Regions from separate parts of the Ligilactobacillus equi DSM 15833 genome, predicted to be linked through region 1. Evidence: predicted binding sites of a transcription regulator. Region 1 holds the regulator's gene; each other region holds the start of a gene.
The links. Region 1 encodes NrdR, which represses ribonucleotide reductase genes. Its sites were predicted from a motif close to ACACNATATATNGTGT; they were not measured.
Positions count from the first base shown of each region.

Region 2: a site for NrdR is predicted at 982-997, ahead of nrdD (anaerobic ribonucleoside-triphosphate reductase). Genes of this name have one in related genera too.
Region 3: a site for NrdR is predicted at 1,105-1,120, ahead of pnuC (nicotinamide riboside transporter PnuC). Genes of this name have one in related genera too.
Region 4: a site for NrdR is predicted at 1,065-1,080, ahead of FC36_RS03285 (deoxynucleoside kinase). Genes of this name have one in related genera too.

Region 1 covers NZ_AZFH01000138.1:3,992-6,197, forward strand. Annotated here, with positions in the region: gene FC36_RS07620 (DnaD domain protein) at 1-1,095, opposite strand, end outside; gene nrdR (transcriptional regulator NrdR) at 1,088-1,582, opposite strand; gene coaE (dephospho-CoA kinase) at 1,597-2,199, opposite strand; gene mutM (DNA-formamidopyrimidine glycosylase) at 2,200-2,206, opposite strand, start outside.
Region 2 covers NZ_AZFH01000205.1:3,888-6,093, forward strand. Annotated here, with positions in the region: gene nrdD (anaerobic ribonucleoside-triphosphate reductase) at 1-893, opposite strand, end outside; gene FC36_RS11400 (TIGR01440 family protein) at 1,097-1,648, shown strand; gene FC36_RS11405 (MFS transporter) at 1,698-2,206, opposite strand, start outside.
Region 3 covers NZ_AZFH01000102.1:9,772-11,977, forward strand. Annotated here, with positions in the region: gene pnuC (nicotinamide riboside transporter PnuC) at 192-956, opposite strand; gene FC36_RS06960 (CPBP family intramembrane glutamic endopeptidase) at 1,173-1,841, shown strand; gene FC36_RS06965 (DUF1002 domain-containing protein) at 1,920-2,206, shown strand, end outside.
Region 4 covers NZ_AZFH01000022.1:14,732-16,937, forward strand. Annotated here, with positions in the region: gene FC36_RS03275 (ABC transporter substrate-binding protein) at 1-529, shown strand, start outside; gene FC36_RS03280 (nucleoside 2-deoxyribosyltransferase) at 563-1,036, opposite strand; gene FC36_RS03285 (deoxynucleoside kinase) at 1,233-1,970, shown strand; gene FC36_RS03290 (CPBP family intramembrane glutamic endopeptidase) at 2,026-2,206, shown strand, end outside.

The sequences.
Region 1 (2,206 bases):
GACCATGTTAAGTACCCCTTGAGGCATTACTTGCCGTTGCACTGCTTCACTAATAATTCTTTGTTCCTGGTCAGTAACTATAAAGTTGGGATTAATGGTCTTTTTTAAATCAACCAAAAAGTCACCTGGATCTGATTCTTGACAAGACTGCAACAACTCACCATATTCTCTGAGCAAACTGGCTTCTTGTTGATTCTTAGGCTGTAATTCTGGAACCGGGGCACTTTCAGCCAGCGGTTGACTTGGCACCATTTCCTGTGATTTAACCTCCAAGCGATCATGACTTTGCTTCGCCAAGGTCCGAAAACGTTCATCGTTTAAATCCTCAAGATTATAGTCATAGGCTTGTTGCATTAATTTCAATAAGGTAAGTTCATTAAAATCATACATTGCACTGACAATTTTGATGTTGTGGTGATGTTTTTCCAAAATATCGTCTTGTAAGTGACTACTTTGCACCAGTTGTGCCAAGTAGTTCCAATCAATTTTAGCTTCAATCTCATCCACCATTTGACTCTTAATTTTTTGCGGTTCCTTAGGACCGCTACTTTGCTGCATAAGCGTATCTTGTTGAATTGAAAAAACATTTAAGAAGGTTTTAGTAATTTCTTTGGCTTGAGGATGAACCACTGTTTGAGGACAGTTTTCTTCCTTAAGTTTTTGATACTCGTAGTTGCCCACTTTCTCCAATAAAGCCGTACTCAAGAGGTCTTCATTAAAAAAGTGGTAACCCGATAAAGGCCGCAACAATTCATAGATAAAAAGCTTCCCTAAAGAATCTTCTTGAACAAAAGTTTTCAACAAACCACACGCTTCCAGCCGAATGCGGGCAAAATAAAAGGCGGACACATCAAAGTCCAGCCTTTTTAACATTCCCTTATGGGTTTGACGATCGGATATTTGGGGGTGCGCCACAATTCCCTGCGCTAAAAAGGTATAAAGACCCACCGCTGCAGTCCCGATAATCGGCTGGTATAAAGCAGCTAATTGGCCAAAATCAACTGCATTAATTTTTTCACTTGCTGAAACAACGTAACTGTCTTCAGCATCTAAATCTTTCCAGCCAAAAGTTAGGCCTGCATTCATATTAATCATCTTTCTTCACCATTTGTTGTGCTTCTTTACCTTCATTGCGGGCGATTAAGCCTTGTAATTCTTGGGCAAAGGCTTTCATATCCTTAAATTGGCGGTAAACACTCGCAAAGCGAATGTAAGTAATATCATCAACATCCACTAAGATATCCATGACATACCGCCCAATCAATTGACTTGAGACTTCATTACCACCAACTGCCCGAATCTTATCTTCAACTTCCTCAACAATTCGGTCGATTTGCTTAATATTAACCGGACGTTTTTCTGCCGCCCGAATAATCCCTCGGCGAATTTTTTCACGGTTAAATTCCTCGCGCATCCCATCTTTTTTAATTACTAAGATCGGTGTTGCTTCTGTTCTTTCAAAAGTGGTAAAACGAAAACCACATTTCTCGCATTCTCGTCGTCTCCGGATGGCTTTACCATCATCAGCAGGACGACTGTCTATTACTCGGGAACTATTATTTTGACAATGGGGACACTTCATTTTCTCACCTCAGTCTAGCACGCGCTAAAATTATTATTCTCTAGCCATTCTATCACTTTTTGTCGGGTTTGTTCAACTGTTCCCGAACTATCAATTACAATATCAGCTTGGGCTAATAACTTTTGCGAGTCAACCTGACTGGAAATTCTAGCTTGAGCCTGGGATTGACTAAAACCATTGCGCGCCATTAAACGTTTCAACTGCAAAGCATAAGGTAGATAAACCACCATGACTTGGTCACAGTATTTTTCATAGCCATCATCAAACAAAAGCGGAATATCTAAGACAACCAAAGGTACCTTTTGTTCCTTAGCTTGCGCTAATTGCCGTAAAATTTCCGCCCGAATTAAAGGACTGGTAATGGTCATCAATTTCTGTCGCTGTTTTTCATCATTAAAGATTGTCTGCCCCATTTTAACACGGTCTAACGCGCCACTTTCTGTCAGATAATCTGGCCCAAAAGTAGCACTAATCTCCGCAAGGCCCTGACTTTTCGGAGCGACAACCTGACGGGCAATTAAATCAGCATCAATAACCTGGCCGTATTTCTCCAAAAAATTACTAATGGTTGACTTACCGCTAGCAATGCCTCCTGTTAACCCTAAAACAAAGGTCATCTATTTC
Region 2 (2,206 bases), on a different contig from region 1:
GTAAAAGGTGTTTGGCCCTGAGACGAAAATAAGGTGTTGATTTCATATTCCAAGGCTTGCATAGCATCGTAGATATCTTTTTTAGTCCGCTTTTGTGCAAATTCGATTTGTTTATCTGAATCTTCAATATATTCCTTGGCTTCCACGAGGTGCTTTTGATAGTTCTTATAGGCGAAAGGTTCTAAAACTTCATCTACTCGGTCGGCTGAACAGCCACCATATTGACTGGAAGCTACATTGGCAATAATCTGTGCCATTTGAGCGGTAGCAGTTTGAATGGAATGAGGGCTCTCTACTTCAGCATTTCCAATTTTAAAGCCATTGGTCAACATTTCCTTAAAATCAATCAAACAGCAGTTGGTCATAGGACTCCAAGGTGTGTAATCTAAATCGTGATAGTGAATATCCCCACGTAAGTGAGCCTTAGCTACGTGCTCTGGCATTAAACGTAACCCCAGGGTCTTTCCAACCGTACCAGCGGTTAAGTCTCTTTGGGTGTTGAAAACACGACTATCTTTATTAGCATTTTCGTGAACTAAAGTCGGATCTGCAGCTTGCAGACGAGCTAAACGTTTGGCCGGATTAGTTTCATCTTCCCATGACTTTTGCGCAGCTTGCTTATAGTCGCGGTAAGCTTGAGCTTCTTTCGTGTAGCCATAATCGACTAAGGTTTGCACAAAAATTCGGGCAATTTCTGCTGTAGTTACAGTTGGTGTTAATTGCGCCACCATGGTGGGAATTAAGCTCGCTGTTTGCGTAGCTAACCCTAATTTAGCTAGTACCGCCTTTAATTTATAAACGTGAAATTGTGTATGACTACCATCGGCACGTGTTACTTGTACTTTTAATTTTTGTTTCTTAGAAGATAAAGTTTCTACCTTCATCACACTCATCCTCTCTATATGTAGTATAATAATGCTAATCAATATCATGTCTTGTGACTTTCAATTCATGTTTAATTCTAGCGTGTTTTATAAAAAAACACAATATATAGTTTCATGTATAATTGATTGCACAAAATATTGTGTTATTGTTAAATAGGTATTCGAAGTAAATTTTATAAAGTTATACCAAAAATAGAATATGAGGTGCAAATATGGAAGTAGAAATTGAAAAGTTAGTTGCTACTGGTTTGGAAGAATTATTGGCCCAAGCCGACCTACAAGCTGGAGATATTTTTGTCCTGGGTTGCAGTAGTAGCGAAGTTTTAGGACATCAAATTGGTAAGCATTCAAGTTTAGAAATTGGCCGTATCATTGTGAAAACAATTTATAATCGCCTGCAAAAAGACGGCGTAACTTTAGCAGTCCAAGGTTGCGAACACTTAAATCGGGCTCTAGTAATCCCTAAGCAAGCCGCCCTAGACCATAATTTAGAAATTGTCTCGGTTTACCCTTCCCTTCATGCTGGTGGAGCTGCGCAAGTCGCGGCTTTTGAACTTTTTGACCATCCTGTGGAAGTAGAACATTTAGTCGCACAAGCTGGGATGGATATCGGTGATACCTTTATCGGAATGCATGTCAAGCATGTCCAGATTCCCGTGCGAACTTCGGTCAAGGAAATTGGCAAAGCCCATGTAACCTATGTCCGCAGTCGGCCAAAATTAATCGGTGGTCCACGGGCAAAATATTCCTGGAATCCGTATTAAGTCCAAAAAGGTGAAAGTTACGCAACTTTCACCTTTTATAGTTATTGGTTTATGCAATTTTCTTATGCGCCAACATAATTAAAGCCAGGTTGATAGCTAATAATAATGAAGTAAAGAGGAAAACTCCTTCATAATCAAAAACACTAGAAACAGCCGAACCTATCAGAGGCCCAACCACTCCACCAGCGGCTTGAAAGGACTGATTGTAAGAAAAAATTCGACCAAAAACTTGCTTATCAACTTGGGTGGTGAGGACTGTTTGCACGGCCGGCAAAAGTGCCGCACTTGACAACCCAATTAAGAATCGGAAAAGAGTTAAAAGCCAAACATCACGAATAAAGAACATCGGTAAAAACATAACAACTTGGTATGTCATACCACACATTAAAACTTTTGTCGGTCCACTGGCATCCATTTTTTTTCCCAGATAACGGGCAGCTAATAAGGTTCCAAATCCTGGTGCCGCTGCCACCACCCCACTGACAAAGGAAACATTGCCGTGGTTGTGCATCAATTCCTTAACTAAGAGTGAGATAATTGGAGAAATTGACATCAAAG
Region 3 (2,206 bases), on a different contig from region 1:
CCTTATAGGAGAGTATTTTACTGACAGAAAATTCATCCTTCATTTTATCACAAGTAACTTATTTTTGCTTGCAAAAAAGCCCCACCGGTTCTTGAATCCCGACGGAGCAATGTTATGAGTTTACAATTTAATTTTAGCGCAAAAAATTCAGTTAAAATAGGAGGGAAAACAAAATTGAAAAAAATTTAATTTTAAACTCTTTCTTCCAAACGGAACCAGCCACGCTTACTAAAGAAAGCATACATGTCATTTAAGAAAAAAATGCTGTAAGAGAAGATTAAAGCAAAATTACCGTCACCTTGCAACATGGTTTGGGTCCAAAGAGCAATCGTAAAGACCGAAGAAATAGTCCATACAAAGTATTGCTCCCGTTTCCGATTTAATTCTAATAAAGAACCAGTAATGGCCATCGCCAGGTTCAAACTGTCTAAGAAGACCCGTGGATCATTGGTCATGCTAAAGAGCCAGTAAACAATCCCCCAAGTTACAAGGAAGAAAATAATATATTTGACCCATTCCAGGGCTGATTCAAATTTTTCAACTTGAATGTCATCATTCCACTTCGGATCTAAAATACAGAAGAGGTCTAAAAAAATCAAGTAACCAATTTGTTCCCAAGCCGTCGCGTAGTTTCCGGCCATAAAACCCGTGGAGGCAATGGCCAGGGCGGAAATAGCTCCAGCCCACCCTTGAATTCCGGAACGGTTAGAAATCCCCAGAACACAGGCCACCGATAAGTTCCCCCCGATAAATGAAAGTAAAGACGCAATTGGGGTTTGACCAAAGGATTGAATTAATGAGATAATTTGTAAGATAAAGTTAAAAGCTAAGAGCGCATAAGAAAAAGCACCCCAACCTTGGCATTGTTTCCACAGCCAAGCAAAATAACCTTTCCGGAATACATTTTTAGAGTATTCTGGCAGGTGGGTTAAGACATCATGATAACGTTCAAACATAAGTTACATCCTTCAATTTTTGATTTACTCCACTGATCAGATGAGTATTTTTACCAACGCCGGTAAAAACGACAAGGATTATTATAGGACATATCTTAGGAGTTGACAAGCGTTTTTTCACTATATATTGTGTTAAAAAATTCAAAAAACACAATATATAGTGTCTGAACTTATCTTTAGTTTTATTCTTGGCACTCAGTGTAATGAGGTGATTTTATGCAAAAAAATTTTAGCCAAAGATGTTTTTCTTGGTTTAAACAGGTTTTAATTTTCATCGGGATGCTAATCTTGATGGAACTCCCCCAATCCGGGCTTTTATTGGCTAATAATAACCAAAATATTTTCTTAGCCTGGGGACTTTTTTTCGGATTTTATGCCCTTTTCTTCATAGTGGCTTTTAAGTTTCTCAAATTCAAGGGGCTCTATCGACCTTGGCAAAGTGGTAACGGAAGATTCTTGTTATGGATGTGGATTACCTTAATGGGCTGTAAAATTATTTTTACCAGTTTAAATATGCTTATTTACCACCAAGAAACCTCTGCCAACGATCAAGCCATCGTAAATTTAATGCAAAAAAATCCCACCACCGCCGTCATGACCGTAGTAATGGCTGTGATTTTCGCCCCCTTGACAGAGGAATTAATCTTCCGCGGACTTTTTATGAATTTTTTCTTCCGTAAAAGTGATTTCTGGGCCATCTTTGTCAGTGGTTTGATCTTTGGGTTAGCCCACAGTTCAACAACCCTAGCCAGTGTCATTCTTTACTGCAGTATGGGCTGGGTCTTGGGGTATACCTACCGCAAAAGTCAAAATTTAGTAGTTTCAACTAGTTTGCACTTTATCAATAATCTACCTGCAGTTTTACTCTTACTTACAGGAAATTAGAATTTCTTTACCCTCCTTGATTTACTTCCATGGTAAAATTAAGGAGGGTAATTTTTTACAATAAGGAGGTTTCTCGTGATGAAACACAAATTACTCGTAACACGGTTAATTTTAATCGCCACACTTTTTTGTGGCTTTTTAACCTTGCCAATCAAGGCCTTAGCCGTGGATGCTAACAGTGCCGATGGTACAACGACCCACACCCTTTCTAAATCCTATGTGGTTTACGGAGCGGGCGTGGCCAAGGAACTTTACAGTAAGATTGATGAGGTCTTAGGTACAGATTCTAACTTTCAAACCTTAACATCCACCGCCGCTGATTACCGTACTTATATTTCCAGTGGCTCTAGCACTACCGATGCTGC
Region 4 (2,206 bases), on a different contig from region 1:
GGCCTTTTTACCCATGACCTTAGCACAATATCGAACTTATGAGTCTTACCCGTATCGAATCTCGCGGTATTCGACCTTCTCTTGGGCTTGTATCCGGATGCCAGCGGTGAATAATCGGGTTAATGCGACGGTTGTCGATACTTCGATGGTCGCTATGGCAGCTCATAGTCACCATCCTTATTTAGCCTGGAAATTTATGAGGATGTTGAGTTATGATAGCCAGATTCAAACTAAACTCTTTGATGATTCGCAAGGGGCAGCGGTTTTAAAAAAAGTTATGCAAAGCAAGAATGTTGAAGCTAATTTAGCGGGAAGTGGTAAGGGTGACCAAGCTCTAACGGCACAAAAATTTACTAGTATTATGGCTAAGTCACAAGATGTTCCCAAATTCAAAGAGTATAACGCAGCATTGGGAAAAGTTGATTATCTAATTAATCGTGCGTTGAAGAATGGTGATATTAGTACGCAATTATCAGATATTCAAAGTCAAATTCAAGTGGAATTAAAAAGTGGTTTGGACAAAAAATAGCAAGAGTGATGAGCTCTTGCTATTTTGGTGTCCTTAGATTACATCCCGATTGTTGTTAAAGTGAGGCATCATAACATCAAAATCATAAGTCTTCAAGTCAGTCAATCCATTTTGACTGGCATCAAAGTAAGCGGTCATAGCTTGACGAATCATTAAGTTAAGTTCTTTTTGAGGGTCGAATTGTACGATAACAACCGGTGTGTGGGTTCCATAAGCTAGTCCGACCTCAAACATTGTTCCAGAATCAGCTTCATTGTCACTTTCTTCCATCTTGTAATCAACGATGGCAACCATAACATCATTTTGATAAATTTGGTTAGTGTCTAACATGAAGGCAGCTTTTTGCCATTCAAGGGAACCGAATTCGGCCTCTTGATAAGGGTGTGCCTCTGGTTCAAAAATACGCCCAATAGTAGGATTAGCTTCTAAAGCTTCTCTAACTACTTGGATACGTTCTTTTTGTTGAGGGCTAAAAAATGGGGCAGCTAAGTAAACGTTTTTAGTCATAATTCTCTCCTTTAAAATCCTAATCTTGAGACAAGATATGGTAGTATTTATAGAAAAATCATACCACATCTTGTAAATTTCTGCTTTATTTTTTAGCACAGAACGGGTATTATAGATAGGGCAGGCTAACGTTTTGGGCCTGGAAAAAAGTGGCTGGCGTAAAACCAGCTTAATAAGAAAGGATGCTTCAATCATTTTGATTACTTTATCTGGTATTATCGGTTCTGGGAAATCTAGCCTTACGGAAATTTTGGCCAACGAATTAGGAACCAAAGCGTATTACGAACCTGTAAAGGACAACCCTGTCTTGCCAATTTTCTATAAGGGAAATGAAATTGCTGCTAAAAAGCGAGCTCAAGGAGATAAGGATGCTACCAACCCTTATGCGTACTTGTTACAAACTTTCTTCTTAAACCGTCGTTTCCAAATGATTAAGGCTGCGATGGTGGAAGATAACAATATCTTAGACCGCTCTATTTATGAAGACGAAATCTTTATGAAGATGAATACAGAAATGGGTAATGCGACGGAAGTCGAATATGATATTTACAAGAGCTTACTTAACAATATGATGGAAGAATTGCCATTTGCTTCCCACAAGAAGTCTCCCGACTTGATGATTACCATTAAAGTTTCTTATGAAACGATGTTGAAACGTATCCAAAAGCGGGGACGGGAATATGAGCAAGTTGACCAAGATCCATCATTGGTTGATTACTACCAACGTTTGTTGAAGCAATACGATCAATGGATGGCCGAATATGATGCTTCGCCATTATTAATTATTGATGGTGATAAGTATGATTTTGTATCGGATGTTAATGATCGTGTCGAAGTTTTAGAAACGATTGAAAACCGTTTAGTCGACTTGGGGAATTTAACTCAAGAACAAGCTTTAGAATTACAAGCACAACACAAAAAACTAATTATATAAGAAGAGAGCCTACGGGCTCTTTTTTGTTGTATAATGGCTGTGATGGAGGTGAAACATGAAAAAATTTAAAGGTGACGTATCAGTGCTGTGGTGGCGCTTATTGCAATATTCTCTTCTATTTACGCTCGGAGTCTTAATGACCCGGATAGTAATGAATGAATATCTCGGTCAAAGCCAAACTCAGGTACAAGCTAGTGGGTTACCCTATTTTCTCGGGATTTTTCTGGCGATGCTAG